3 regions of the Cerasibacillus sp. genome follow, and region 2 is predicted to be linked to each of the others. Evidence: riboswitches for the same ligand, from Rfam matches in the RefSeq annotation. Region 2 holds a riboswitch; each other region holds the start of a gene.
The links. Region 2 has a riboswitch for thiamine pyrophosphate ahead of thiW (energy coupling factor transporter S component ThiW). Riboswitches for the same ligand answer to the same signal wherever they lie in the genome.
Positions count from the first base shown of each region.

Region 1 (10,881 bases), on a different contig from region 2:
CAATTTCCAAATAGGACATGATTTTTTCCATTTGTTCCATCGACGCTTGTGCACCCATCATTGTTTCGGTATCTAATGGATGACCGACTTTAATTTCTTTTACTCTTGCAATGGCTTTTTCCATAAAATCATCATAAATTGATTCTTGAATGAGCGCACGTGATGGACACGTACAAACTTCGCCTTGGTTTAACGCGAACATAACGAGTCCTTCGACTGCTTTATCTAAAAATCCGTCATCTTGATCCATCACATCATTGAAGAAAATATTTGGTGATTTGCCACCTAATTCAAGTGTAACTGGAATAATATTTTCGGATGCATATTGCATAATTAACCGACCTGTCGTTGTCTCACCAGTGAACGCCACTTTCGCAATACGACTATTTGTAGCTAAAGGTTTACCAGCTTCTAATCCGAATCCGTTCACTACATTCAGTACACCTGGAGGTAATAAATCACCGATTAACTCTAGAAAAACATGAATCGATGCTGGCGTTTGTTCAGCTGGTTTTAATACAACACAATTCCCCGCTGCGAGTGCTGGTGCAATTTTCCATGTAGCCATTAATAGCGGGAAGTTCCATGGAATAATTTGCCCAACAACACCGAGTGGTTCATGGAAATGATAGGCAACCGTATCATCATCAATTTGACTAATTGAACCTTCTTGGGCTCTAATCGCTCCAGCAAAATAACGGAAATGATCAATAGCTAGTGGTATATCCGCAGCTAATGTTTCCCGCACCGCTTTACCATTATCCCAAGTTTCCGCCACCGCTAACATATCGATGTTTTCTTCGATTCGATCTGCTATTTTGTTTAATATATTTGCCCTTTCAGCTGGTGATGTTTTTCCCCAGGCATCCTTTGCCTTATACGCCACATCCACCGCACGTTCCACATCTTCTTTCGTCGACCTGGCAATCTCACAAAACACCTCACCTGTCACAGGACTGACGTTTTCAAAATAGTTCCCTTTTACCGGTGGGACATATTCACCCCCTATAAAATTGTCATACCGCTCCTTAAACTGCACAACTGAACCTTTCGTATTTGGATTGACATATCTCATAAATAAAGCCTCCTCACATAAACGATTAGGTGTATCATGTCGTTTTCTTATGTAATCACGGGTTGCTATTTAAAAAAACATGATACCCCCTGATAACATGTTTATATTAAGTTTTTGAAAAATATTCATGATTTGACTCTTTTGATGAATATGATAGTCTAAGAGTGAAAGATATTTCGTTTCTACTAGGGGAGCCTGAAAAAGGCTGAGACTAATTAGGTTTAGGACCCTTGGAACCTGATCTGGTTAACACCAGCGGAGGGAAGTGGACGATTCGCCAAGCAATTAGTTGACTAGGTTAGACTCTTTTGGGGGTCTTTCGAGTCAATATTTAACTGCGAAATCACTTTCCTCCTCCAGAATCGGAAACGATAACAAGAGGAGGATTTTTTATGTCATTTTCACAACAATTAAAAGAAGCAACAAAGCACAGTTGGGAATTAAGTTTAAATCATCCATTTGTTCAAGGGATTGTAAAAGGTGATTTACCACTAGAAACATTTCGTTACTATATTTTACAAGACATCTATTATCTAAAGCATTACGGTAAAATTCATGCGTTTGCCGCAGCTCATGCCGATGATTTCGCTGTGTCAGCGATGCTTGCAGAAAAGGCAAAATTAACAGCTGAGGCAGAATTAACGGTTCATAAGCAACATGCGCAAATATTAAATATTACTGAAGAGGATTTGAAAAACTTCAAGCCTGCTCCAACGGCATACGCCTACACATCTCATATGTATCGGGCAGCCTTATCAGGTAGTTTAGCAGAAATTGTCGCCGCCATGTTACCTTGTTATTGGCTCTATGCTGACATCGGTCGTATCAATAAAGACGCCAAACCAAAGGAAGAAATCTATCAAAACTGGTTGGCAACATATGCCAGTGACTGGTTCCAAGAGTCCACACAAGAGCAGATTGACCTACTCGATGAATTAGCATTAGAAGCAAGTGAAAAGGAAAAGGAAAAAATAAAAGACCAATTCATTATCGCCAAAGAATATGAACTCGCCTTTTGGGAAATGTCATATACGTTTGAAAAATGGTTGTCTGAGAAAGACTAGAATTTCCGCAATGAAATTCACCCTCTATCGTGAGGGTGAATTTTTTTGGTTTTGCATCAGGTGGAGTGCCCTACTCATCGCGGGTGAGATCTTTTTCGCGAGTCCGCATTGGTTGCAGCGCTCTACTCGTTGCGGGTGAGACTTTTTTCTAGAGTTCGTATCGGGTGGAAAGCTCTACTCCACACGGATTTCGGTTTTCTTATGAGTTTGTAAGGAGTGGAGGGAGCTACTCCGCACGAATTTTAATTTTCTTATGAAACTGTAAGGAGTGAAAGGATCTACTCCACACAGATTTCGGTTTTCTTATGAAACTGTAAGGAGTAGAAGGCGATACTCCACACAGATTTCGGTTTTCTTATGAAACTGTAAGGAGTGGAGAGCTCTAATCCGCATGGTTTTCAATTTCCTCATGAGATTGTGACGAGTGGAGAGCTCTAATCAGCACGGATTTCGGTTTTCTTTTGAGATTGTAAGGAGTGGAGGGGGCTACTCCACACGGTTTTCAATTTTCTTATGAGTTTGTAAGGAGTGGTGGGGGCTACTCCGCACGGATTTTAGTTTTCTTATGAAACTGTAAGGAGTGAAAGGATCTACTCCACACGGATTTCGGTTTTCTTATGAGTTTGTAAGGAGTGGAAAGCTCTACCCCACACGGTTTTCAATTTTCTTATGAGTTTGTAACGAGTGAAGCGCACTAATCAGCATTTTATTCATCTTTCTAGTCTACTTGTAACCTGTGCTCCGCTTCATGAAGCCAAAATAATAAAATATTCATTGACAATTCCAGGACATCTTTTATAATCGAAGTGAGTAATCACTCATTATATGTGAGGAGGTCATGAAATGGGCATCTCAATAGACGTTAAGAATATTAGTAAGCGTTTTGGCAAAAAAGATGTGTTACAGGATATCGATTTAGAAGTTGCAGATGGTGAAATTTACGGGTTGATTGGTCCCTCGGGTTCTGGAAAAACAACCTTAGTGAAAATGATTGTTGGTATGGATCGGCCTTCTGCTGGAAGTGTTCGTTTGCTTGATAAAAAAGTACCTGACTTAACTGTATTGGAGAATATTGGCTATATGGCTCAGGCCGATGCCCTCTATACAGATTTAACTGGGAGGGAAAACTTACAATTTTTTTCTTCACTTTTTTCACTGAACAAAGCACAACAGAAAGAACGCATTACATATGTCAGTGACCTTGTCAACCTGACGACAGACTTACAGAAAAAGGTATCCACCTACTCTGGTGGGATGAAACGCAGATTATCCCTTGCGATTGCACTCATTCAAGATCCTCAGGTTATAATTTTAGATGAACCGACAGTTGGAATTGATCCAGAATTAAGGCAAACGATTTGGAAAGAATTAATGCGCTTAAAACATAGCGGCAAAACCATCTTACTAACGACACATATCATGGATGAAGCAGAAAAATGCGATCGTCTTTCGATGATACGTGATGGAAAAATCATCACATCTGGGTCACCAAAATCATTAAAATCCCAATATGACACAACGAATTTAGAGGATGTCTTTTTATTTGCGGGGAGGGAAAGTCAATGAGAGTATTCGCTTTAGCAAAAAGAATTGTAATCCAAATGCTTCGGGATAAACGCGCACTTGCTTTAATGATGATTGCACCGTTGTTTATTATCACGATTCTTCATTATTTATTTTCAAATGAAGACGTGACACCACGCGTTGGCGTAAGTCATACGAATGATTCATTTATCGAATACCTAAAAGAACAGGATGTCGATGTCGTTCAATACGATGAAAATATGAAGCTAAAGTCAACGATTGAGGATGATGAACTGGATGCGATGGTCACCATGGAAGATGATAATTATGTTATCATTTTAAAAAATGAACAAACGGGAACATCAAAAGCGATTGAAATGAAAGTGAAGCAATCGATTGCCAGCATACAAAAAGAAAAACAAACGAGTGAGCTCTCTTCCTTTATAGAGGAGATCAAACAAATGGCTCCACAACTTGCACAACTACCAACATTAGCTCCAGAAGACATCCCGGAAGTTGAAAAAGTTTATGTATATGGAGATGAAGAGACAACCTTTTTTGATCAATTGGCACCTATTTTTGTAAGCTTTTTCGTCTTTTTCTTCGTATTTATTATTTCTGGTATCGCTATTTTGCGGGAAAGAACATCTGGCACATTAGAGCGATTAGTTGCAACACCAATTAAGCGGCGTGATATTGTATTTGGTTATATACTCGGTTACGGTTTATTTGCTGTCATTCAAACTTTAATCGTCGTTTTTTATGCTATTCGTGTGCTAGATATTATTTTAATAGGTTCTATTTGGCATGTGATACTGATAAACCTGGTCATTGCTTTTGTCGCATTAACACTTGGTACATTACTTTCAGCTTTTGCTAATTCTGAATTTCAAATGATGCAATTTATTCCGCTCATCATTATCCCGCAAATTTTCTTTGCTGGAATCATACCTGTTGATACAATGGAAAATTGGCTCCAGTTCATTGCAAAATGTATGCCGATGTACTATGCTGGAAATGCCATTGTCGACGTGATGTATAAAGGATTGGGCTTTGAATATATCATAATAGAACTGTTCATTTTACTTGCGTTTGGATTTTCCTTTATGCTCTTAAATATCCTAGCATTAAAAAAATATCGACGTATTTAGTTGGAGGTAACAATGGAGCGTTTTGAATTAATTGTGCAAACACTTTTTGAATCGAATAATCTCACTGAGAAACAAGAGCAAATTTTAAAAGCAGCTGTACAATTATTTTCCGAAAAAGGATATGCTGCCACTTCAACAAGTGAAATCGCTAAACAGGCACAAGTGGCGGAAGGAACGATTTTTCGACATTATCGTACAAAGAAGGAATTATTGCTTGCTATTGTCGGACCTTTTATGGAAAAAATAGCTGACTCATATATTGTTAATGATTTAACCGATTTACTAAATAAAGATTACCAACGGCCTGAAGATTTGTTGTCTGCCATTATCGAAAATCGCCGTGATATCATCGTTCAATTTCTACCACTATTAAAAATTATTTTCCAAGAATTGCCGTTTCATCCGGAGTTACGTGAACATTTTTTACAACTCATTTCTGACAACATGTACCATCGGGTTGTAGAGGTTATTAATGATTATCAACAAAAAGGCATGTTAAAGAAGTTGCCACCCACTGCGATTGCTAAGTTTGCCATCACAAATATTCTCGGTCACTTATTTACTCGTTATGTTCTATTCCCTCATCTTGAATGGGATGATGTGCGGGATACAGAACAACTGATTCAGCTGATTATGAATGGAATAGGAAACAGTGATTCAAAAGTCGAATCATGATAAAAAATAAAAACACTGTCCTTAACGTGGTTCAAATCCTCGGGACAGTATTTTTATGTCTGTAGTAATCGAGAGGCATTCATCACGGGGATACATTAAGTACCCGCGGTTGCCTCACTGCGGGTACTGTTTTGACGTAAAGCTTGAGATGGTACCCGCGGAGCTGCCACCACCAGTACTTTGGAGCATAAATGCCCCGGAAAGTACCCGGGGCATGGTCCGCTCCCTCTCACTTTTCTAAAAATCATTTGCTGCGAATATTTTATTCAGTTACTCCCAATACGGCGGATTCTCTCCTTTATGCTCTGAAAGTATCATCGCCTCTCGATCGACTTCATAGGATAATCGCCAGTAACCATGTTCTTTACCTTTTTCCCATCTTTCGATAAAGTGAACGATGTATTTTTCTTTACCTATATCCTCTGCTTTGAGTTCTTTTTCAACGTTGTACCCACTAATCTCTTCCTGCCAGCTTCCCATTTTTTCTGGGAAGTCATCTGTGACCATTCCCTCACCTGATGTAGCAAACTCCACTGCAGCTTCCAAAGTAAATGGTGGAAGTGGTGGTGAAATGGCTTCGAAAATTCCCCATGACAATAAATAGAGAAAAACCGTTGCCGTCAATAATCTAAGAAGGAGCTTATGTTGATTGATTTTTCTTTTTACTAATTGATTAATTAGTGCATAAAGACAGGCTGCAACAGCACCATATAGCGCAAAACCCCATTCCATAAAAAAGAGGCCTCCCGCTAAACCAAAAAATATATGAAGGAGAATAGAGAGCTCATTCGAAAACATTAATTTCGTCTTAAAATAGTCAATACCTAAAGAGATAAGATTTCCATAAATAAAAATAATTGCCCCCGCATAAATAGCAACAACAAATGCGCTACCTATTATTTGGTTTCCTGTGTTAAATCTTAAATCAGTATGATTGTCAAAAATAATAATAAATCCTAATGCTAAAGAAAACAATGCCGTTGAAAGTATTGAGGTAATGATTTTCTCTAATAAAATTTGCTCCATCTTACTTTTCATCGCTCTCCCTCGTTTCAAAGGACTCCTGTTTATTAAATATTACGTTATAATTTTTCAAAGGATTCGGTGCTTTCATTTTACAAAAACGAAGCTAAACCTATCTGAAAAAGGGCGATTCCCTTCTTTTTAATATGAAGGCAATCGCCATAGTTATAACCTTTAGTCTCTTTCTCTCGTTTTCTGAGTATCTCTTATATTCTTCTGGATCGTTACTGATGCAAATAAACTAAGCGTAAATGCCATCCCATAAAATCCTTTTTCGCTTAAAATAATACTTTCTGCATTGTACAAACCAATCCCCATTAATAATACAGCTAAAATAAGTGCAAGCCAACTAATCCCATAATAAATATTAGTGACTGGTATTCCTTCTTCTTTATCTCTTACTGCTTTTTGTAAAGATACTGCTGAATAGAGTCCGAATATTAACACGGCGAAATAGTATCCTTTTTCGTTCAGTTCCATTGTTGCGTTAAATAAGCCGATTAGATATGCACCAACACCTACGAATAGTGCCGCCCATGAGGCCCCTACAAAAGCTGAAGTTGGTTCTCCTTCCTTTCTATCCATTTTTATTTTTGGCTTTTCTTCTATTTCCTTCTCTAATAAAGTCTCGTAATCATTTGACAATGTTTCTTCACCTCGATTTTTTATTTAATGATTGCAATTGCAGGTAAACGGCTAGTATCCATATTCATTATATAGAATTTCCCCAGAAGAGTTAGATGTTTTTTTATAATTCCGCCTCTTCGAAACAGTTTATTACCCCTTATCATTTACAACTCATAATCCCATTCACCTTTTAAAATTAGATACAAAGCAAGAAGGTCATTTTCTAAGTCATACGTTGTTTTATGTGCCGTGTCCCAACCTGCTTTTGGAAACATGATGTGAACAAGTTGTTCTGTAAAAGACTGGCGTTCTTTTTCTGGTATAGCTAGGAATCGCTCACTATATGTACGCAAAAGCTCCCAGTCTTTTTGCTGAAATGATTTTAATTCCCATTCACCAAGTTTGTATCGTTCTTTTTTGATGTTGCGTTTGGCAATTTCTTTTTCAATAGGGGTTAATTTCTTTCGCTGTTTTCCATCAAATTGATGTTTTCGTTCATAAACGACAATGGTGCCAGCAACAAGATCACCGACTCGTTTATGTCTTGGGTGTATAAAAATCATTAAAAGGCCGACTAGATAAAAGCCAGGCAACATATCGATAATACGAAATAAATTTCGAAGCAAGCTACCTATAAATGTGATTTGGTTGCCATTTTCATTAATTACTCGAATGCGCATGATGCGCTTGCCGATTGTTTGACCGTTTCCGAAAGCTTCAAAGAGGATAAAATATCCAGAAATCACCAGAAATACGAAGGCAAAGATAATAATAGTGGAAAATATTGCATCACCTATATCCATTGTTTCAACAAGATTGACACTTAAATAAAAGCCGGATAACGATATGATAATTAAAGAAATTAATAGAATAGCATAATCAATGATAAAAGCTGTTGCGCGACTCCCAAGCCCAGCTAATTGAAATTGGAGTGAGACATATTCTGGTGTTTTTACTCCGATTTTTTCTTTGTCCACGGTAAACCTCCTCGTTATAAATTTGTTTATATTTCATAAATATCGTATTATTAAAAAAACAGATAAATGATTAGCTGAAAGTAGGGATAATGTGAATGTCAAACAATTTGTCAACCAGTACCGTGACGGTTGGCATAAACTTGAGCAATTAATGGGAGTCATGCGTAAAGAACAGGCTTCTTCAGATGATATCAATCAATTTTATCGTCTTTATCAAAAATCGGCGCAACATTTATCCTATGCACAAACTTATTTTCCAAATGAAGAAGTTACATCTTACTTAAATGGTCTTGTCGCGCAATCTCATAATCTTTTTTATAAAAACACATCATCATATAAGGCACCATTTAGGCATTTTTTTACAGCTGTTTTTGTTCGATTGTTGTGGGAACAGCGCACCGCTATAATCATTGCATTTTTATTATTTATGCTTGGAACAATCGGGAGTTTCCTGACCGTCTTAGTTAACACGAATGTATTCGCTAGTTTTTTGCCTGAATATATTCAACAAGTTGATTCGAATCATTTTGCTGAACTTGATAAAGGAATTACTTCTGGACAATCGATTCTTTCCACTTCTATTATGGTCAATAATATTCAAGTTGCTGTTCTCGCTTTTGCTGGTGGAATAACTTTTGGGATTTTGACGACATTCGTACTTATTTATAATGGCGTCATCATCGGAACACTTCTCGGACATTTTTATTTATCTGGTCAGCTTTATCCAGCCTTAGCTTATATTGTTCCTCATGGGGTAATTGAATTAACCGCGATTTTTATTGCTGGTGGCGCTGGATTATTAATGGGCTATAAATTATTTGTACCGGGACGTTATTCGCGCCTATATCATTTAAAGACGCAAGCTAAACGTTCATTACAATTACTGCTTGGGTCAGTACCAATGTTTGTCATTGCTGGTATAATTGAAGGCTATATCACTCCAGCAGCAATATCATATGAGACAAAGTACTTAATCGCCCTGGCAACGGTAATCGGTCTTATGCTTTATTTTTGGCTTGGAAAAATGCGCTCTGATTATTTGTTACGCCGTTCAATGACACCAAAGGTTTAAAATAACTATTGGCTTCGAAACTAAGTTAAGCTTGTGAACTTAAAGTCGCGCGATTTTGGCATGGGATTGCGCGATTCTTGCCCAGGACCGCGCGATTTCTGCATCTGAGATAAACCACAGGATCGCGCGCCTAAACAACATGACGGTTAAGTAAATCAATATAATAAGAAACAGCTGTGGCTGCGAGTCGTTCCGCTTCTGTTTCTACCATTAACAGCCCACGATTTTCCCATTTTCGCTTCTCGCTTCTTTTTAATAACAATTGTTGTTGGGCAGTGCTTTTCAGCATCGCATCTTCAGCGCGGCGAATCGGTTGTTGAGTCATTTCTAATAATAGATGGTCTTCAATGCCGATGATTAAAAAGAGATGGCGCCTACGAATACGTTCTAAATACATTGAGGCACTTTCCTCAATCAGAAAGGTACGCACATCGCTAAACAACATGCAGAGACTCCGTTTCTTTTGTTTTGTCTCCATATAAGAAAAGACATAAGCATAGTTAGACTCGACTGGCTGCACTTCCAAATCATAAATCTCATCTAAAATCATTTGTAAATGTTCGATTCCCTTTCGCGGTGGGACATAGACGTGTACATCTTTAGAAAACGCGATAACAGATACATAGTCTCCACTATCGAGTGCGGCTGCTGCTACGGTGAGAACAGCTTCGAGGGATTTTTCCAATCGATTTGTCTCGCGTAATTCAGCACCCATCATGCGCCCGCAGTCAATTAACAGTGTTACATATTTTCCATGTTCAGGTTCATATTCATTTGTCATCACTTCACGGAGCTTCGCTGTTTGACGCCAGTTAATCATGCGCGGATCATCACCAACGACATAGTTGCGAATCTGTGTGAATTCGCCCGCGCCACTATGAAACTTCCGAATCGTTAAGCCTTCATAAAGTAAATAACGTTGGGCATCATTTAAGTAGTTTTTGGTTTCTGTTAAATCAGGAATGACTTTGACCGCTTCGTCAAACTGGACAGTCATTTGCTTTTGCCATAGACCAAAGCGGCTCTGGTATCGGACATAGCACGATGTAAGTGGATATTGCCCTCGAATCTGTGCTCTCGTCTTATATCGAACGGGCGTAGTTTCCTTGGAACGAGCTACTATTTGTAATGGAAAAGGTCGTATAAATGATTGGTCAAGTCCGTCAATGAGCGTTACATAAGCATCATATTCTGATTGATTATGAACCTTGATGTCAATTAAATATTCTTGACCACGTTCCATCGTATCGGGAAACACGCGCGAAATGGACATCTCCCGTTTACGTGGTAAAAAGAAGAAATCAAGCAAACTCAAACCAATGAAAAAAATATTAAAAAACAAAATAAAGCCCCAAGATAAACCAGTTAAACTCCCAAGAATAATTAAACTAAAAGATACAATCCCACAGATTATTAAAAGGCGTTTTCCTGGAACGATGCCCTTATCTCGGAACAGGAATCGATCCCACCAGTTCTTCGATGACATGGTCGACACTCGCTCCCTCCAATTCGATATGTGGGGCTAACTGAATCCGGTGTCTAAGGGCTGGTTTTACAACCATTTTCACATCATCTGGTGTCACATAATCACGTTGGTCTAAATATGCCCAAGCTCGTGCCGCTTTGCCAATCGAAATAGCTGCTCGTGTACTCGCTCCATAACGAATCGTATCTGTTTGTCTCGTTTCATAAA
Region 1 is NZ_DATBTY010000052.1:2,068-12,948, forward strand. Features, by position in the region: gene adh (aldehyde dehydrogenase) at 1-1,075, opposite strand, end outside; TPP riboswitch at 1,253-1,356, shown strand; gene tenA (thiaminase II) at 1,468-2,139, shown strand; gene VIG73_RS09055 (ABC transporter ATP-binding protein) at 2,983-3,705, shown strand; gene VIG73_RS09060 (ABC transporter permease) at 3,702-4,814, shown strand; gene VIG73_RS09065 (TetR/AcrR family transcriptional regulator) at 4,827-5,489, shown strand; gene VIG73_RS09070 (hypothetical protein) at 5,760-6,515, opposite strand; gene yiaA (inner membrane protein YiaA) at 6,687-7,097, opposite strand; gene VIG73_RS09080 (RDD family protein) at 7,304-8,116, opposite strand; gene VIG73_RS09085 (stage II sporulation protein M) at 8,208-9,188, shown strand; gene VIG73_RS09090 (DUF58 domain-containing protein) at 9,319-10,674, opposite strand; gene VIG73_RS09095 (MoxR family ATPase) at 10,631-10,881, opposite strand, start outside.
Region 1: linked by a shared signal. The riboswitch ahead of tenA (thiaminase II) and the one ahead of thiW (energy coupling factor transporter S component ThiW) in region 2 are both predicted to bind thiamine pyrophosphate.

Region 2 (10,881 bases):
CTATAAAACTCCTTTATCGTATGAATGGGAGGATGGCATCAATGACACACAAAGAACAAATAAAAAAACACCCTTTATCATCAGCAACTAGTAGGTGGATAGGTGGTGTTTTGTTTACATTTTTAATTGCCCTTTTAGGCTATTTACTAACCTATATCCCTGGATTCTCTTATGTTGGTCAACTTGCATCAGCTATAATCATTGCTTTTATTTATAATCTTTTATTCGGATATCCAGAACGACTCCGAACGGGCATTACCTTTTCTTCAAAAGTACTTCTCAGACTGGCAATTATTTTGTATGGATTGCGATTAAATATTCATACTGTGCTTGGCGAAGGAGTTGGATTACTCGCTAAAGATGCGTTAGTCATTGCTTTTAGTATTTTTGTTATGATGTTTTTATCTAAACGATTAAAGGCCGATCCAACCATTTCATTACTTGCCGGTGTCGGTACAGGTGTGTGTGGAGCAGCTGCGATTGCAGCCATTGCACCTATAATTCAAGCAAAAGATAATGATACAGCTATAAGTGTTGGCATGATTGCTCTTATTGGGACATTGTTCTCGATTATTTATGTTATAATCCGACCATTTTTATCTTTATCGTCGGTCGATTATGGTATTTGGTCAGGCCTAAGTTTGCATGAATTAGCACATGTTGCTTTAGCGGCAGAACGAGCTGGGCAAGATGCTTTAGCGATGGCTCTCTTAGCAAAACTCGGACGCGTGTTTCTGCTCATCCCGCTTTCGATTATTATAATGATGCTGATAAAACGTAAAAAACAATCCCAATCTACTGATGCACAGATTACTTTTCCATTGTTTTTACTTGGGTTTATCATGATGAGTTTATTAGGAAGTTATGTTTTGGGTCATTCGATTCCTGTCAGTGATTCAATGATGAGCTTTATATATTCTGTCACAACATGGCTTTTAACAGCTGCCATGGTTGGATTAGGTTTAGGTGTTAACATGAGAGATTTACGCCATAAGGCCCTTCGCCCATTAATGGCAATGATTGTAACGAGCATTCTCTTATCAGGTTTAACGTATCTTATCGTATTTCCTTAATATTTTTGATAAGGGCTGTCTAAAGAAGACTAGTCAAAAAACATAAGGGCATGGCACCAAACAGAAGAAAACGATATTTTAGTATCAGAAACAACATATACAAATGGCATTAACATTTCAAAATTTACAGATGAAGTAAAAGGCTGGTTTCCTTCTAACACAGTAGAAGAGTTAAATATTAATGGACAAGTTGCTATTTTACATCAATCAGAATCAGGAATTTGCGAGTTACAAATCATTACAGAGAAAAAATTATTTACAGTTGCTGGGGCAGATCGAGAAACCGTTTTAAATATTGCAAAAAAGATAAACTATTAATTTTATCATCTTCCTTATAAAACAAACATAATTTGGAAAAAAAGATTGATTTAACTAAGTTGTTGAGTAAGAACATAAGTGTAAAAAATTAATAAACACATACGTTTAATAAATGCCCCTTGCAAAAAATCCTATGACATTATATAATATAAATCGATTGCATTAAATCAGATATGGGGCATTAGCTCAGTTGGGAGAGTGCCTGCATGGCATGCAGGAGGTCATCGGTTCAAGCCCGATATGCTCCATCTTAGAAGAACGCTTATACATTAATGTGTATAGGCGTTTTTTTATTTTCTCATTTGTTACTAGGAGTGTTCATTTTGAATCAAAAGCTCATGTTATAAACATCTAATAATGATTAAAAAATAGGACTTTATTCTCTTGAGTTATTTAAAATTTTAGTATATTATACAATTATCGTTCTACTTTTGATAATTCCGCCATACATATTTATTTTGAGGAGAAATATCCCCCTAACACTTGATTGCAAATGTTGTCTTGTTATTTACTTAAATGATATACATGATTCAAAAACATTTGGTATATCAATTTTCATCCTTAATATAAATAATGGTAGAGTGTAATAAAGAAGGAGGTCATCATAATGATTATTTGTTCCAATTGTAATCATCAACAACAAGCTGGATCAAATTGTGAAAATTGTGGTCAGCCGATTCAGGGAATAAGTCACACCCAAGAACAACATACACAAGCCCCGAATGAGAATACCCACACCAACAAACCTAACGAAGTTGCAGCAACAGTCACCAATCAAAAAACAGACTCATCTTCTAATGAAACATTAGATAATATTAAGAAGGGCCTAGGATCCTATTGGAAGTTCTTTGTAGAACTACTAAAAAATCCAACGAAATCCCTTCAACTACATGACAAACATCTCGTATTTAGTATTGTAAGTATCTCCCTTTTTGTTCTAACTCTTTCATTAGGATATTACTTTACAATGAATACGACTATGGGAGGACTTTTTGGAGAATTAGAAGACATGCTAGGAAGCTTTGGCGGCTATGATTATGGATATTCTGGAGCTGGAGAGTTTTTTAATATTGTCCTTAAAATGATTCTCGTTGGTGCTATCGCATTTGGTATCTCTTATGGAAGTTTACTCATCGTATTTAAGGTCGCTAAACTGGAATTAAATCCTAAACAGTTGTTTATCCAGTTTAGTAGTTTATCGATACCGTTTCTCGTGTTAAATATTGTTGTTATTCTTCTAGGTGCTTTATCTGTAGGTATGCTTGCTAATTCATTATTAGGCGGAACCGTGCAATTATATTTATCATTAGTACCTGCCTTATTAGTTTACGACAAACTAACCAGTCATCCGCAACGAATCTATTATGGTGTTGGAACAGCGTTTTTAATTGGTACCATTAACATTCTTATCAATAGTTTGTTACTTAGTCAATTAGGATTATCGACAAGCCTTTTCTAAAATATTAAAAAAACCACCATCCTTTAAAAAGAATGGTGGTTTTTTTCTTTGACGGATATCATGTTAAATTCTAAGCATCGATTTCTTTCTTTTTAAAGACAACAATGGTGATAAATGCAGTAACAAGAAACCAAATTGTCATGATACCTAGATGCGGCCATACATCTGCTAAACCAGACCCCGCTTGTACTTTTGAAGCTAAGTCAATGAGTTGCATGTTCGGTAGGTATTCCGCTACGCTTAAAAATGGATATTTATCAATAAGTGATTCGATCAAAGAGCCGAATCCAAACAAGAACACGACAGGCATAATAATCACAGATGCTTCTACAACGGTCCTTGCTAATAAACCAAACAATGTCCCTAATGCGAGATAAAATAAAGTAGAAACAATCATTCCAACAGCAACTAAGACAATATTTTCCGGATTGTACTCCATAAATAAGCAGGATACAATAATCGTCACTGCAGTTAATGAGAAAGCAACTAAACTTTTTCCACTAAAAATTTCCACAACTGTGGCAGGTGATAACATCAATCCACGTAATGTGTTCTTCTCTTTCTCCTCAGCAATTATGGCACATTGAATAAATGTAGCTGTCATTGTAAAAGCAAGATTAATAACAAGATAATAGGCATCTATGGAAAGTTCATCAGCCATTCTTCCATATATCGCTGCCAACACTAACGGCATTAGAATCGATGTGGAAACATACATATTCTTCGATAAATCCTTCAAATCCTTATTAAATATAGCCATCACACGCTTCATTGAAAAAGTCATACAAGTTCCCTCCCTGTCATTTCAACAAAAATATCTCCTAATGTTGGTTCATTCGTATGGATAGACACTACTTGATCCGCCTGCATATAATCATATAATGTCTGTGCTCCTTCAGGCCCTCCTGGTAATAATAGCTCGCGTCCATCCTTTAGTAAGACTTGTAAGGAAGCATCTGAAAACTGATGACGCAGTTTTTTTGGTTCGTCAAGTAGCTGGATTTTACCTTTATGCAGAAATGCTACACGATCACATAATATCTCCGCTTCATGCATATCATGAGTTGTTAAAAAGATGGTTGTACCTTTCTTCGTCAACTCACGAAGGCCATCATGAATATGCTTAGAATTTGCTGGATCTAGTGCGGATGTTGGTTCATCTAAAAACAGTAGCTCTGGTTCATGTAAGAATGCTCTTGCTAACTGTACCCTTTGTTTCATCCCTTTAGACAGTTTTGAAACAACCTTTTTCTGCTCATTCCCTAAGTTCACCATTTCTAACACTTCATTTATTCGTTTTGCAGGTACATCATAAAGGTCACAAAATAATTTTAAGTTATCATAAATCGATAAACGATCATAAAGGCCACTATTATCTGTTACAACACCAAATTTCTTCCGATATTGTGGTTTATTTAATAGAGCAGCAGGCTGATCAAATACATATGCTTCTCCTGAAGTAGCTATTAATTGCCCGGTTAGAATTTTAATCGTTGTCGTTTTTCCGGAACCACTTGGTCCTAAAAATCCAAATGTTTCCCCTTTGTTTACTTCAAAATGAACATCTTCTAATGCGGGTTGATTGCCAAAAATTTTTGCTAATGACTTCACTTTAATCATTTGTTCCACCATTTTTCCTCCTCGTGATTTCCATCTGCTTGTAAATCTAGAATAGAGGAAAAACGTTGATTTGGCAGCATGTTTTCCATGAATGGAGCATTTTCCAGGATGATTGGAGCTTATTTTAGGCCCAACATTTCTTTTAATTGAGCCATTTTTGCCTTTGATAACGGTATAGAAGATTTCGCTTGATCATCTAAAATTAAATTAAAACTATTTCTCGTCCACGTGATCACTTCACGAACTTTTTGCAAATTAATAATGTATGAACGATGACATCGGAAAAAACCAAAATATTTTAACCGTTCCTCTAATTCATTTAACGTAAACGTCGTTGGAAAAGCTTCTCCTTTTATAAATAAATGTGCCTGTCCATCTTTACTCTCTATATAATCAATTTCAGGAGGGTCAAATAAAACAATTTTGTCATTCACTTTTGTCGGAATCTTATTAAATTCAAATGCTTGTTCAAGACTTTCTTCTGGTTCAGTTACTTCTTTTTCTGTTTCTTCAGTTTCATCCTTACCTATTTCTATTTGATGGAGACCATTCTCATCTAAACGATACACGTTATCTGCCACCGTGATGGCATTTTCCATATTCCCAGTCAAAATTATAATTGCCTTTTGATTTTGTTTTAATGTGTCAGTGATGGTAGAGAAAACACGCTTCGTCTCTAAGTCAACATTTAAATCAGCTTCTTCAAATATATAAAGTGCGGCATCTTGAAGCAACATCCGCGCAAATTGAATGCGTCTTCGTTCAGAAAAAGTTAATTTACTAATCTTTTTATACTTTTTCTCTTCTAACTGGGTCAATTGTAAAATATAATCAAACGTTTGTTTAGATTGATAAAGATCTCGATAAAACTTCATACAATCAATTACAGTCAACCGTTCATAGATCCCTTCATCAAAAAAACAAACAGCAATTTGTGATAAATAATGACGTTTATTTGCCACTATACTTTCATGATTGACAAAAATCTTCCCAGGTGCAACCGAAGTTTTGCCAATCAACATTTTTATTAGCGCATGACGGACATTTAAACTTGAATAAATGGCTGTGATATGTTGCTTATATATTTTTAGATCAAATGGAGGAAACAATGTTGTATCCTTATCATGTTTCGCTACATTTTCAATCGATAATACTTCCATAAAATCACCTTTCTAATGAAACTTTTCTCTTATTTCATCTTACTTGAATATACATCACTTTGTAATAAATATCTTGATTAACTTTTTGTTAAACGATGTCTAATAAAGGCTGAATGATGTATTTTTGACGTTCAATTAAGTTTTTATTTCGTCTATATCACTCACTGTTTTATACCCTTACACTGATACATTTGTTAATTAAGCATAGATATATGAAAATAAGAAAATGACAAAAGCGCTTTCATATGGTACGCTAAAAGTAATTGAATAAAAATATTAAATGCTACTAGGGGTGCCCTAATATTTGGGGGCTGAGAGGAAAACCGTTGTTTTCTAACTCTTATGGACCTGATCTGGTTAATACCAGCGGAGGGAAGTAGTCAGACAGCCTATGTCTATCTATTTCGACATTCGTATTATATCAGCCAGGTTCATGACGATGAATCCTGGCTTTTTTGTTATTCACAATGAAAGGAGTGATATTATGCATCAGCGTACAAGATTAATTACAATGATGGCGATTTTGATAGCTATTGGCGTTCTAGGTTCGCAATTTCTTTGGTTTCCGGCAGGGATTGCTAAAGCATACCCTGTTCAACATGCCGTAAACGTGATAGCAGCAGTTATGTTAGGTCCTATACCAGCAATAACAATTGCCTTTATGATTGGCCTTATCAGAAATTTATTTGGTCTTGGGACATTACTTGCCTTTCCAGGCGGTATGATTGGGGCACTGCTAGCAGGGTATTTCTATCAAAAAACAAACAAAATAAGCTGGGCTGCTTTCGGTGAAGCATTCGGTACAGGTATCATTGCTTCACTGTTTGCTATTCCGTTTGCCAAATTATTTATGGGAGCGGCTTTTGGAGCACTCTTCTTTTTCCCATCTTTCTTAACGAGTAGTATATCTGGAGCGTTGATTGGTTTATTTATTGTTTCACGTATGAAATCTACTCAGCAATTGAAATCATTTCATTTAAAATAACATTATCTTAGGAGGCATCAATCTATGAAACAAGTTAAATGTGCATTGACGATCGCTGGGACAGATCCAAGTGGTGGAGCAGGCATTCACGCCGATTTAAAAACATTCCAAGAACTTAAAGCATATGGGATGTCAGTGATCACATCTGTTGTGGCACAAAATACAACCGGAGTTCAAGCCGTTCACCATATTCCATTAGATATGATTGAAAAACAACTCGATTCAGTTATTAATGATATGCCAATCCACGCCTTCAAAACAGGTATGATTGCTCATATTGATATGATGCAAGTCATTAAGAAAAAGATAGAGTCGCTAAATGTACCATATGTCATGGACCCTGTCATGGTTGCGGCTAGTGGTGATCCATTAATTGCTAGAGAATCACAGCAATATTTACGAGATGAATTATTACCATTAACTTATGTTGTTACACCTAATATACCAGAAGCAGAAGTGATAACAGGAATGGCCATTCAAACTGAAGATGATATGAAACAAGCAGCAAAGTTGATTGTAAACACATATGGTGCACATGCAGCTCTCGTTAAGGGAGGACATTTTTCCGGTGATGCAACGGATTTCTTATATGATGGTGAACAAATCCATCGATTGACGACGAAGCGAATCGATACGAAAAATTCACACGGCACAGGCTGTACGTTATCAGCCGCCATTACCGCTTATTTAGCGCAAGGAGAAAATCTTGTCAATGCAGTTATCAAAGCGAAAGATTATATTACACAAGCTATTCGATATTCCTTTGATTTAGGAAGTGGAAGTGGCCCAACGAATCACTGGGCACCAAGAATGAATGAGGTGACACAAATTGAATCCAAAAATCATTGACAAAGTACGTGAAAAAAATCCATTAGTTCATAATCTCATTAATTATGTCGTTATGAATTTTGCGGCTAACGGCATTCTTGCTTTTGGTGGGAGTCCTGTCATGGCTATGGCTGAAAAAGAAGCTGAAGATATGGCTAAATCAGCCGGTGCTGTACTCCTTAATGTTGGTACATTATCAAGTGAAGATATATCTAGTATGATCCTCGCTGGACGGACTGCTAATAAGCACCATATTCCAGTTGTCCTCGATCCAGTCGGCGTAGCGGCTACACCCTATCGAAGTCATGTGATTACAAATATGTTAAAGAAAGTTAAACCAACAGTCATTAAAGGTAATGCCGGAGAAATTGCTCATCTTGTTGATATTCCCTGGGAAGTCAAAGGGGTCGATTCAGTTGGCGATGGGGATTTAGAAGAAGTCGCTATAAAAGCTGCACAAAAATATCAAACAAATATTGTGATTACAGGTGAGACAGATGTTATTTGTACTGGCAAAAAAGTCATTCAAAATACAACAGGACATCCTTATTTAGCACAAGTAACTGGGGGCGGATGTTTATTAGGCTCAATTATTGCTTGTTGTCTAGCGACAGATGATGCTATTGAAGATCAATTAGCCACGGCTGTTACATTTTACGGATTAGCAGCTGAATATGCTGCTTCCCAAAAAGCTGTCACTGGGCCTGGAACGTTTAAAGCGCACTTTATTGATGCACTCTCATTTCCGGTACAGAAATTGAAAGGATGATAATTGATGATATTAAAACAATGTCTACGTAAATATTTCATCATGGGGAGTCAGGATTGTGGCAAACGAAAGCCAGAAAATATTTTAATTGAAGCGATTAATAGTGGTATCACCATTTTTCAATATCGTGAAAAAGGTAAAGGAAGCTTATCGGAAAAAGAACAATTAGAACTAGGTAAACGATTGCGCGATATTTGCTTACAACATGACATTCCTTTTATCGTCAATGATAACGTAACACTAGTCGAACCACTTAATGCAGATGGCGTTCATGTCGGACAAAATGATACACCTGTTAGTATCGTCCGTGACATGTTTCCAGACAAAATAATCGGTCTATCCATATCAAATCAAGCTGAACTTGAACAGAGTTCCTTGGAATATGTTGATTATGTTGGAGCTGGGCCTGTTTTTCAAACAATGACAAAGCCCGATAAAACTCCTGTAGGCCTTAAATGGATTGAAACACTTCGGCATCAGCATCCAGAATTACCTTTCGTTGGAATCGGTGGTATTACGTCTAGTAATGCAACAAAGGTATTACAAGCTGGAGCCGATGGTGTTGCCGTCATTTCAGCAATTACTAAAGCAAATGACATTAAATCTGTCATTAATAAATTGTAATTTTCATGAAAACGTATATGTCAAACTAAGACATATACGTTTTTTCATTGTTTTGCGTTATATTTTGATGAATATTCGAAAAAATATACCTTGTAGTGATAATAGGTGGCGTATACGACCGTTTATGAACGTATACATGAGATTAGTACGTCATCCACCATTTGTAAGTAAAAATGGCTCATTATACGATTAATATAGGCCACAATTAAGGAGGTCTCGAGATCTATATTCTATTTTTCTGTGCACCGTATGAATAGCAATCCTATACATTTTTTTCAACTAAACAAAATCATGGAGGTTATCATTTTATGAAGAGTTTTAACAAATTGTTATTCATGGTGCTTTCTATTAGTCTTACAATTTTTATTGGAGCATGTAGTTCTGAAAGTGAACAAAACAAAGAAATGATTGTTTTTGCTGATAATGGTTGGGACAGTTTAAAATTCCATAATGAAGTAGCAGGCTTTATTATCGAACATGGTTATGGTTACCCGACCGAGAACCGTACAGGTTCAACAGCAGCCGTCCTAACTGGTATTGAAAAAGAAGAAATAGATGTGCATATGGAAATATGGACAACAAATCTAGGTGATATGTATGATGATCGCATTGAGAGCGGCGATTTTATAAAGCTTTCAGTGAACTTTGATGATAATTTTCAAGGATTATACGTTCCAACATATGTCATTGAAGGCGATGCTGAGCGTGGTATTGAACCAATGGCACCCGACCTTAAATATATTACTGACCTACCTGATTACTGGGGGATATTTCAAGATCCTGAAGATAAAGGAAAGGGGCGAATTATTGGCTCAATTTCCGGTTGGACAGTCGATGAAATACTATATGATGGATTAAAAGAATATGGAGTGGATGAAACATATAACTATTTTCGCCCCGGTTCAGAATCAGGAATAAATATTTCTTTAGCTGATGCTTACGAAAATGGTGAACCGTGGATCGGCTATAATTACGAACCTAATTGGGTGATGGGGAAATATGATATGACTCCAATTATAGAAAAAGATGACAATGGACCCCTAGCAAGTATTGGTCCACAGGATATCGATATTATCTCAAATAAAAGTTTACCCGAACGTGCGCCCGAAGTCGTCGAATTTCTAAAAAACTATCAAACATCTAGTGAAATCGCTAATGACGCGCTCCGTTATATACAAGATGAAAAGGCTTCTGCTGAAGAAGCGGCGATCAAATTTTTAGAAGAACGGGAAGATGTGTGGTTAGATTGGGTTCCTAAGGATATTGCTGAAAAAGTAATAGAGGCACTCTAAACATGCTGCTTTATGACCAATACCGGGAATAGCGCCCATTTCTCCGCAAATGAGTCCCTTCCTAGACGCTTTACCCATATATTAAAGCGAGAGACTCATGAGGAGGGCGTAAAACATGAATCATTATTTTAACCAACCACCATATGAAATGAATGACGATGAAAGGACATTTCCAGGATTTGGTCCCCCAGGAAGACCACCTATGTTCCCTGGTGGTGGGCCACCATTTTTTGGACCAGGAGGACCACCATCCTTTGGACCAGGAGGGCCACCACAAGCAGGAGGACCGCCGAGTACACCACCACCGTCATTTCAGCCTGAACAACCACAGTTTCAACTATTTGCCGTTGATCCTGGAGCCATTCAACGGTGCTTGTTCCGCTTCACCTTTATTTGGTTAGACAATGGGCGTTCATTCTGGTACTTCCCTACCTTCGTAGGACGTCGTTCAGTCGCAGGATTTCGTTGGTCGGGCTTTAGGTGGGTTTATTTTGGTATTGATTTAAACCGTATTGATTCATTCCAATGTTTTTAAAGTAAAATGTGCTCGGTTTCATACGATACCGAGCACATTTTCATTCATAATTATTCAATTTTTTTTAACTGGAGAACGTATTACATATTCATTCATACCTATAGTGAATGTCCGTATTTATAAAATTATTCATTGATAATTTGATCAACGGTTGCTTCAACTTCTTGGCGTGTCATCTTCTCATGACCACTTTTTAATGCTTTGAGTGTCTTTTTCGC
Region 2 is NZ_DATBTY010000036.1:40,596-51,476, reverse strand. Features, by position in the region: gene VIG73_RS06335 (YeiH family protein) at 42-1,073, shown strand; tRNA gene VIG73_RS06330 (tRNA-Ala) at 1,567-1,639, shown strand; gene VIG73_RS06325 (hypothetical protein) at 1,999-2,850, shown strand; gene VIG73_RS06320 (ABC transporter permease) at 2,921-3,634, opposite strand; gene VIG73_RS06315 (ABC transporter ATP-binding protein) at 3,631-4,479, opposite strand; gene VIG73_RS06310 (LytTR family transcriptional regulator DNA-binding domain-containing protein) at 4,590-5,630, opposite strand; TPP riboswitch at 5,909-6,022, shown strand; gene thiW (energy coupling factor transporter S component ThiW) at 6,115-6,615, shown strand; gene thiD (bifunctional hydroxymethylpyrimidine kinase/phosphomethylpyrimidine kinase) at 6,640-7,464, shown strand; gene thiM (hydroxyethylthiazole kinase) at 7,445-8,212, shown strand; gene thiE (thiamine phosphate synthase) at 8,219-8,836, shown strand; gene VIG73_RS06285 (ABC transporter substrate-binding protein) at 9,145-10,128, shown strand; gene VIG73_RS06280 (transporter) at 10,244-10,663, shown strand; gene VIG73_RS06275 (phytoene/squalene synthase family protein) at 10,789-10,881, opposite strand, start outside.

Region 3 (10,881 bases), on a different contig from region 2:
TATTAATTGCTTCATATTATCGATACTTCTCCGTCAATTTATCCATTGAAGCACCACTTGGTTCATATAATATTTTCACTTGTGAAATCACATTCGAACTACCCAGTTCCACCATTTTTTCATTCATACGTTCGACAATCGCTAACAATTCGCTTAAATTACCTTCCATCGTTGTTTCAAGTGGATTCACTTGATATTTAACACCAGATTGTTCAATGACCTCAATAGCTGCATCAACATATGGAATGACATCTTCACCATTTTTCGTCTTTGGTATAATTTGTATACTTATAAGTGCGTTTGCCATGATGGACACCTCTTTTATTTTGGTAAAAATTCATTTGTAAATGCTTTATCACTATCTAATTCTTTATCAAGTAAATCATTTTCCAGCATCCACTCTGCATAGTTTTCCCATACTTCTAGTTTTTGTTCGCCCCAACGCTCAGCATCATCTTGATATTTATCTTTTAGCCACTCTTGGCTAGCTTTTACTAAATCTGCGTCAAGATCTGGTACCGCATCGATTAAAATATTTGCCGCTGCTTCAGGGTCTTCTATCGCAAATTCATATCCTTTAGATACGGCACTTAAAAACTTTTCTACTGTTTCTGGATTTTTTTCAATTTGTTCTTCACTTGTAGCGAGAACAGGTGTGTAATAATCGAGCTTATCCGAGAAATCAGTTAAATAGAGCATGTCTAATTCTTCCTCACGCAATTCAGCTTCAATTCCTGTCCATCCATAGAAGATCCAAGCAAAATCAATATCACGTGTAACAGCAGTGAAATAATCCGCTGTACCGATATTAACGATGTTTAACTTATCAATATTGCCACCGTCTTGTTTCATCAATGTTGATAAGACAGCTTCTTCTACAGGTGAGCCCCAGCCACCATATGTTTTACCTTCAAAATCTTTCGGTGATTTTATATTTTTATCAACCGGTGCGGCAAAACCTGATGTATTATGTTGAATGATTGCTGCAATCGAAACAAGTGGGATATCTTGAACTCTTGCTTCTGTAATACTCTCCTGGTTACTAATTCCAAAATCAGCTTGTCCCGATGCAATCAGTTGGTCAGCTCCAGCTTCACCTGGCAACATAATCTCTACTTCTAAGCCTTCTTCTTGAAAGTAACCTTTTTCCTGAGCGACATATAGACCTGTATGATTTGTATTCGGTGTCCAATCTAAAACAACTTTTACTGCTGTTAATTCATCTTTCTTCTTGTTTGATTCATCAGATGTTTTTTCTTTTGTATCATTATTACCACAAGCTGTCATAATAAGTAATACAGTGATGAGTATAGCTAGTAGTCTCTTCATGTTAATCTCCCTTTTTTCGATTCAGTCGTAGGGAATGATACGAATTCATAAAAAAAGCCCTAGAAAATCTAGGGGCATGAACACATATATAGACATAGTTGTGTCACATGTTCCCTTCGCTGGTATTAACCAGATCAGGTTCAAAGAGTTAGTATCTTACGGATACAATCTCAACCAGCAAAACACTGGTACCCCTACAATGAATCTTTTATTTGTCTTCATCATAACTATGCCATATCGACGATTAAATTTCAAGATGAAGCTTCTTCAATTCATTATACGATCCACGATTTCGCCATTTCTTAGTTCAAATTGGAAATTACCATGTTTTGTCAGTTCTAAATCATGTGTGACAAGGACAATCGTTGCGCCTTTTTTATGGATATCTTGTAAAATAGCCATAATCTGATCACGATTTTTAAGATCTAGGTTTCCTGTTGGTTCGTCACATAATATGAGCTGTGGGTCATTCATCAAGGCCCTAGCAATGGCTGTTCGTTGTTTTTCTCCACCAGATAATTGTGATGGCATATGATTTTTCCTATTCGTAAGGCCAACCATGTCAAGCAATTGTTCCGCCTTTTCTTTGACAACAGCTTTCGATTCGTATGGTAATAAAGGAATCATCACATTCGTAAGCACATCGAACTGATCAAACAGTTGAAAGTCCTGAAAAATATAGCCGATATATTTCCGACGAAAAGAGCGACGTTCTGCTTCAAGTGCTGTCATCGCATCAAGTTCGCCAATTATCACTTGTCCACGATCCGCTTGCTCAATAGCTGATAAAAGTCGCAGTAATGTTGTTTTACCAGAACCGGATGGACCAGTTATCGTAAGCCAACTCCCAGATGCAACGGTAAAATCAATTTCTTTTAAAACGTTAATTGTTTCGACACCTGTTTCATATGATTTATTAACATGATGAAGCTTGATGTCCAATTGTAGCACCTCCTTTTACTTGTGTTCGATGTAATGAATAAATCGAACCGCCAATAGTCACAGCCAAAATGAATAAAAATCCAATGATTCCTGATATAAATGCTATTAGCGTCGTCTCAATAAATATGAACATAATGATAGAGCTTACAATCCACCCGAAACCTATCGATAATCCAGCCCATATAAGCACTTCTTTTATAAAATAGTTTCGGATTGCTTTTTTCTCCCAACCGAGATATAGAAAAAGCTTAATTTCTGACTGACGTGTTTCCCACATACGGCTAAGTGATTGATAGACTGTTGTTAAACTTAACACGTACAATAGGACGATAACAAGGTAAAATAACCCCTCAACTTCGCCATGTACATAAGCACCAAGTCTTGTGAGTGTCGTATTTGCGACCGTTTGTATTAAGAAGAATGGTAGAAAACATGTCAAAAGCGTCATTAAAAACAACTGAATACATGCGGCAATAATGCTTGATTTATAAAAACGAATATTTTGCATAACGACCGTTTTACCTTGTTTCTTAGGATGTCGTATTTTCTTTTTCTGTACGAAGCTGGCTAATAAAAGTAAAAGTAGAAAGATAATACTAATCACAGCTGATAAAATAAGTGGTAACCAGTCATTGATATACATACCATAAACGGTAAAACCAATCATCACGAGAGTAATAGGAATGCCTAACATCGTTATCCATTCTTTATAGCGAACCCGGCGGATAAGTTTTTCTGACCAACCGAGTTGTGCTAGCAATTGTTCATCTCTTTGACGGTCTACAAGTAAATTAGAAAATGAATAACCGACAAATGTAAGTGCTACCAAACCATATAATAAAGTTAAAAGCACTTGAAGCGCATTCCAACTCGATATGACCGTATCTGCTGCTCCTAACGTCGTAAACATTTGAACAACTTTACCAATTCCTTCAACATCAACGGTGAGGTCTTGAAGTGATGCCCCTGCTACAATATCAACCGTAAAACCAGCTTCTTCCCATTCATCTGCTAACTCACGAATAAGTGTTGCCGCTCGTTTATCATAGCCAGTAATTCCGGCAACTTTAACTCGAATCGCGTCAATCGGAGCCTCACCTTTTATTTTCTCCGCCCAATCAATCGAAATCAGTCCGTGTGCAGGTGTCGTTATAAAACTTCCCGGCACAGCTGATGGATGAAGTTTCACTGATGAATCTGTTGCCAAATATGGCATATCACGCCCATAAATACCTAAAGGGGAAGACGCTAACATATCTTGGTTTTCTTCAATTGAAAAGAATCCTACATGAGAAAATTCAAATGCATCATCTTCATTTAGTGGAATATTTGCATCATCAACTTCAAAAAATTCCACTTCTGTCATCTTTCTATAAATCGGCGCGCCATAATTCTCATCGATTCCCATCTGATTAATGCTCAGATTCTTGTTATCTACCATGTTATAAACGACTGGGTCAAGCTGATAGCCAATGCGTTGTCCAAATTTCCTATAAAATCCACTTAAATACCCTTCGCCCTTTCCCGTACCATCATCTGCGACAAGTTTCTTTTCCTTATTAACAAAAAAAGGGTAATCTTCAAAAGGAGAAGGACCATCATGGGCATGAAATACATAGACTTCATTGTTGTGCATACGTTTTTTACGAATATACTCATCCAAAAATTGCTCATAATCGGCAGGCATTTCGACTAATGTACGAATGGCAAGCCCATCCTTATGTTTACTTTTCCACTCTCTTAACTCTTCTTCTGTCGGTTTAAGTAAGTCATCGATTGTCAGTTTAATCGTATTGGGTACCGAGACATCTTTCAAGCTCAGCACTGGGATAGCCAGCTTTCCACTTTTATAAGCCCGATGATTACGAGCCATTCCTTCAAGTAAGCTTAAATCATCATTCACTAATCTCCCTTCCTCTTCTGAATCAATCGCTACTACTTGATGATAAGAAGGTGGAAAAGCAAAAAGTGCCGCAACATGATCGAGATAGTTGTTTCCTACTTCAAAAGATGAAGGATACCAAAGTAAATCTAAATCTTCATCATCGAAGTCATCGATAAAATCATAAACAAAGGTATCTTCGTTATATGTATAAGTATTTAATCCATCACTCGTCTCGTAGTTGACTTCATAGTATTTCAATGTTTCCGTTTTTTCAAGCATCCAGGAACGTAATCTTGCGGTAAACAAGCCAATTGAAGCAACAGGAGCCGCAATATCAACTTGTGGGTGGTTTTTTATTTCTTTCCACTGGTCTATCGTTATACCACCGCTTCCGATTCCAAGATAGTTTTCTTCAATTAAACCAAGTTGCTTTTCGAGATTGGTTCGGGCCTGTGGCGGTCTTATCAAGATATCATATGTGCCCCGAGAAAAGGCCGTAATATCTTGTTTTACTTGTTGTTTTGCATCAGCTAGCGTTGATAATGTGTAAGAAACGGTGCTTATGACAAGCATAAGCACAGTAACCATGATGATAATCGTTCTTTTCGTAAATAAACGAATCCCTTTCATAAATCATCACCTTTATTCTATCGACTCTTTTTCACCTTTACTTACATTGTACTTAGCAATCATTTTATTGAATTATCTTAGGAGAATAATTTTTGCGTTTAGTGGAATAATTTGCCTATATATTAATATTCGATAATATATGTCGAAAATCCTTCTTAATTGATATTTTTTGTGAAGTTCTCTATCTAACTATTACTTATTCATCCCCATAACCTATAATAAGAAGGTAATCATTTGCTATAATAAAAGAAACCAATTCATAAAGGATGAATCATCATATGTCACTATTAAACAGAGAAACCGTTCAATGGATTAGAAATGAAATGAATCAGCATCATGATCAAACATCAATCCCAAACACTGTCCTTTCATATATGATAGACAACCAATTATTTAAACTGATTGTTCCTAAGTCCCTCGGTGGAAAAGCACTTGAATTACCTGAAGCTGTTCGCGTCTTTCAAGATGCCTCCTATGTCGATGGAAGTTTTGGCTGGCTCGTTACAGTCGGTTCAGGCGGAGGGATGTTTACTAGTAACTTCACCCAAGAAGCTGCAGAAACTTATTATAAACCGAAAGATGCAGTCATCGCTGGGAGTGGATTTCCAGCCGGCATCGCTGAACGTACAGACGGAGGCTATACTATTAACGGAGAATGGTTTTATTGTAGTGGTGCTGATTACGCTTCGATTTTCACGGCTACTTGTCAAGTAAAAGATGAATCGAAGCTCATCTCATTTATTTTTGAGAAGGATCAAGTTGATGTTTTACAAGATTGGGATGCCTTTGGTTTGGAAAAAACGAGTAGCCATACGATTCGTATTACGAATCAGTTTGTACCAGAAATACGTGCGTTTTCGATTTTTGAAACAAAGAATGAATACGGGTTACCGATTCATCAATTCCCATTTCTCCCTTTTTCAGAAGCTTCTTTTGCGGCGATTACATTAGGAATCGGCAAACATTTCATCGAAGAAGTGGTATCATTTACAGAGCAAAATAAATCAAACTGGCAACACGGTAAACCGAGTCGATATGAAGTCATGATGGATAAAATTGAAACTGAAACAGCACGTTGGAAAAACGCCGAACAGGCTTTTCATGATGCTGTGAAAAACATTTGGCAAGACTACGTTTCTGATAAGGACCTATCAGAAGATGAACAACGAGCATTTGGTACAGTTTGTAAGCGAGCTGTTACAACAATGCTTACTTGCGCTAACAATCTATTCCGTTTTATCGGAATGAAAGCAATTATGAAGCATTCAGAGATTAATCAAATCTGGCGCGACTTACATACTGCAAGTCAGCATACTTTTCTTACACCTACTGTAGCTGAAGATAGTTTGGCGTATAGTCCCGATTAAAATCTTTCAAAACATAAACAGAATATAATTTAATCACATCTTGTTCAAAACAAAACGCAGTCTAATTCAAATGAAGTAGACTGCGTTTTAATTTTAACGTTTTTCACGTATTCTTTTGAACATCTGGATATTTCATTTTTTGATAAAAATAATTCGGCGTTACTAACGCGTTATCATACGGTTTAAAATACATATGTGTCGTCGCTGGAGCCATTGGTGGAACAAGCCATGACCACTTTCCTGTTACATGGCGACCATCAGATTCTTCTTTTTGTTCAAACACACGGAATTGTTCAGCTGCTGTATGGTGATCGACGATGGTGACACCATATTTTTTATAAGAATCAAGCACCGCCTGATTTAATGCGACTAATGCTTCATCTTTCCAAAGTGACCGTTGATGTTTCGTATTTAGACCGAGCTGTTTAGCAACAGTTGGGAGTAGATTGTAGCGTGATTCATCTGCGAGATTCCGTGCACCAATCTCAGTTCCCATATACCAGCCATTAAACGGTGCTGCCACATAGTTGATGCCACCAATTTCTAATCGCATATCAGAAATAATCGGAACGGCATACCATTTTATTTCCCTATCTCCAAAAATATCATGCTCTTCATGTTTTATCGGTATCTCCATTATCATATCTTCCGGGATTTCCCGATATTCAGGTGCTTCATCCCCGATTTGAACAACAAGTGGTAACATATCAAAGGCTGTTCCGTTTCCTTTCCAGCCGAGCTGTTGACAAAAGCGCGTAAACGCAATTGAATCCGAATCTCCAACAATCCCTCCCTCTGTTTCATAGCCAGCATAGCGAAGGAGCTGATGATTCCAAACGGTGACTTGTTTTTTACCATTTAATTCTGGTCTAAAAATCGTAATCAGTGGTTTAATTTTTCCATTATTTGTCGCAATTCGTATATGTTCAAAAAGATATTGAAAAATCTCATCATAAGTACTTGCTTGTCTTCCATCTATGACTTTCAATTGATTCCAGAAGAGACGTCCAATACAGCGATTAGAATTTCGCCAGGCGACACGTGCACCATAGACAAGTTCTTCATACGTGTGTTCATAATAGCCATTTAATTCAATCGAATGCTCCACTTCACGCCAGCGATGAGCAAATTGTTCAGTTGTTTTTCCTAATTCTTTATATAAATGAGTGAGAAATTGCTGTGCTTCATCAATTAATGTCTTTTTTTCCATGATGTTTCCTCCAGTCCATGCTTTCTTATCTTAACAAAATAGACTGAAGAATAGTATGTCTAATGTATGACATTTTTCTCATGTTATTTCGTAATAAATTGCGCTTCACTATGACCTTCTTTTGTTTTCTTCACTTCTAAAACAGCTGGGAAAATTGATTTAAGCTCTTTTACGTGAGAAATAACACCAATCATACGACCTGATTCTTGGAGTTCAATCAGTGTGTCGATTGCTTTATGCAATGATTCCTCATCCAGTGAGCCAAACCCTTCATCAATAAACATCGTTTTAATAGAAATATTCCCTTGAAAACTTTGAATGACATCTGACATGCCGAGCGCAAGGCAAAGTGAAGCATTAAATTTCTCTCCACCTGATAATGTTTTTACATCGCGGGTTTGCCCTGTGTACGCATCATACACATCAAGTGCTAAGCCACTTTGGCGGCCATGCGATTCTTGGCGATCACTACGCATTAACATAAACTGCCCTTGGGATAAATGGCGGAGTCTTTGATTAGCTGCTTCGATAATTTGTTCTAAATACTCGATCTGTAAAAAACGTTCAAATGATAATTTCGAATCATTTTGACCACGTATCATATCATGTAAATCAACGACACGGCTTAGTTGAACTTCCATTTCTTGTATTTTTTGATACGTCTGTTCAATCATTTCATAATGCCGTCTTCCATCTCGTAAATATCCTTTTGTTTCATTAAATTGGTTAAACGCTTCATCATATTTTTCTTTAAGTTGCTTCACTTTTTCTTGCAACGCAACGATTGGCACTCTCTCTTTATCTTTTAGCTGTTCTTTTAATTCATCCACCCGTTTAGTGAGCGTTGTGACTTCTTCTTTATAACGGTCAATAACTGTTTTTAATTCTTGACGAACAGATGCCTCTCTCTTTGCATCTTGATAATCAGTGACTGATGGAAATTTAGCTTCCGTTAATTTTAATGCAAATTGCTCTTCTGCTTGTTGATGTTTTTCTTTCGCTTCTTTTAATTGTTGACGGGCATGCTTAACATTCACTTCTGTCGTTGTCACTTTTTCTTTTGCTAATTGTAATTGTTTCTGTACGTGTTCCCAAGCTTCTTCTAATACTCGTTTCGCCTTTTCTACTTGATTCATTTCTTGTCTTAGAGCTGTCAGTGAACGCATCTCCTCTGGTATAACACGAAGTCGTTCAGTATAAGTTGCTTTCTTACTCGTGTACTGGTCGCGTTCTTCTTGATACACTTTATCTAACAGTTCTTTCTGTTGTTCAAGTTCTCTAATCTGTTGCTTTTCTTTTTCAAGATGCTGCCGCTTTGTTTTTAGTTCAGCTTGAGCTCGCTCTAGGCGCTCTAAGTCTTCACTTAGTTTTTTACCTTGCTTTGTAATTTGCTCGCGTGCTGTAGGAATATGTTCAATAGAGATGTTATATTCGGTCACAATTTCTTTTTCAATCTCTTTAAGCTCAGCTTGATTTTGTTTCCATTCAACTTGTGTTGTTCGATAAGCATTTTCTACTTCTTTTAATAATTGCTTCGCTTCATCTAACTGTTCTCTTGTAACAGAATGCTCTCCATATGTCGCCTTATTCGGATGCTCAACACTCCCACATACGGGACATGGTTGACCATCATGTAAATGGCTAACTAATATACCAGCCTGATTTTTCAACCACGTTTCTTCAATTGTTTCATAAGCTCTTTTTTGTTTTAAATACGTTTGTTTTTGCTCTTTTCCAACTGTTTCTAAGTGATTTTTCTTTTCGGTGTGTTGGATATGTTTTGTTAAAAGACGATGTTGTTCGCGAAGTTGAGTACGGTGTTGTTCTTTTTTCCCAATTGAACTCACCGCCTCATCCAATTGTTGCACGGCTTTTTCGATTGTTTCAATCTGTTCCTGCTTTTGTTTACGTTGCGCCTTATTTTGCTCAATCTTTTCATAGGTCTTTAAAGCTTGTTGTTTTAAGCGATTTAACTTGGATTTCGTTTCCTCCATCGCTTCAACTGTCGGTAGAAACTCTTGTAAACGATGTAACTGTTGCTTTACTTGTTCACGGTCTTTCGCTTTTCCTTCTTCAACTTTATAATGTTCTTCCACTTTTTCATGGTGAGCTTTCGCTTCATTTAATTGGGTTGTTGCTTTTTCTAAAGTGGTTGCTTTATGTTGAATATCCGCTTTCCAATCCAATACTTGCTTTTCATACGGTTCTATATTATGAGCACGCTCAGCCGCTTCCAATTCTTTTTCCTTCGTTTGATACAATTCTTGATCAACTGTCAATTGATTGAGACGCTCTTTCTTTTCCTCATATTCAGCAAATTTTTCATGAAGTGCTTTCACCTTATAGTACGTTTCATTTGCACGTTGATGTTCTTTTTCAATCGTCTTATAAGTTTCTAAATCGGTAACCATCTTTTGCTCATAATAGGTTAGTTCAGCTTTTAATCCGGTTAAAACTTGATGGACATTATAATGGTCTTCATTTAATACCTGAAATAATAAACTTTCTTCACGATTTGGTAACGAGGCTAACTGATGGATATAATGATCGCATGTTTGCTTTTCAGTTTGATAAGATTGTTCTAATATTTTTTTTCGTATCCGTAATTGTTCGCCAATTTGTTTATATGGTTCCGTTTTAAATAAGCGTCGCAAAATCGCTTCTTTATTTTCTGTTTCTGATGTTAATAATTTACGGAACTCACCTTGTGGGAGCATAACGATTTGCTTAAATTGATCTTCCGTTAATCCCATCAAAGCTTCCACTTTTTCATTAATTTCCGTTACGATTTGGCGATCAACACATGGCACTTCATCACCGTCAATGAGTTCAAAAAATTCATATCGTTCACCGGTTTTCGTTTTATTCCCTTTTTTAATATGACCGAGTTGCCTGAAAATCCGGTAAGTCCGTCCTTTTAATTCAAATAGAAGCTCCACTGATGTATGTATATCGTCGTTGGCAAATTGACTTCGGAGCATCGCTTGATTTTCCCGGTCTTCACCACTCGCACTACCGTATAAGGCGAAACATATCGCATCGAAAATCGTCGTTTTTCCAGCACCTGTATTTCCAGAAATGACAAATAATTGATGGTCACCTAGTTCATTAAAATCAATCGTTTCGTGATCCTTATACGGACCAAACGCTCGCATCATTAATTTTAATGGTCTCACTTATTTCACCCTCCCTTATTTTACTGGCACTTGTTCCCGTTCTTCTTGTAAAAACGCATCAAGGACTTCTTTAAAAATCGCTTCCGTTTCCTCTGAGACGTCTGTTCCTTTAACCTCTTTATAAAATGCTCGGAAAAGCTCTAAATCTGACATCTTCGTCCGTTCAATGACATCGCTTTTCTCCTGATTTAATCCAAGTTGAAAATACTTTCTTTCAACATGCATCGCATTCGGATAAACAGAACGAACCTTTTCCATTGGTGATAGAACTGGCATTTCATCTAGTAGTTTAATAAACACATAATCTTCATTTACAGGATGCTTTAAAAGTTCCACCATTGT
Region 3 is NZ_DATBTY010000006.1:89,738-100,618, reverse strand. Features, by position in the region: gene VIG73_RS01705 (ABC transporter permease) at 1-15, opposite strand, end outside; gene VIG73_RS01700 (thiamine-binding protein) at 17-307, opposite strand; gene VIG73_RS01695 (ABC transporter substrate-binding protein) at 322-1,329, opposite strand; TPP riboswitch at 1,424-1,535, opposite strand; gene VIG73_RS01690 (ABC transporter ATP-binding protein) at 1,597-2,271, opposite strand; gene VIG73_RS01685 (hypothetical protein) at 2,246-4,786, opposite strand; gene VIG73_RS01680 (acyl-CoA dehydrogenase family protein) at 5,065-6,153, shown strand; gene VIG73_RS01675 (nitric oxide synthase oxygenase) at 6,257-7,363, opposite strand; gene VIG73_RS01670 (SMC family ATPase) at 7,447-10,539, opposite strand; gene VIG73_RS01665 (exonuclease SbcCD subunit D) at 10,555-10,881, opposite strand, start outside.
Region 3: linked by a shared signal. The riboswitch ahead of VIG73_RS01695 (ABC transporter substrate-binding protein) and the one ahead of thiW (energy coupling factor transporter S component ThiW) in region 2 are both predicted to bind thiamine pyrophosphate.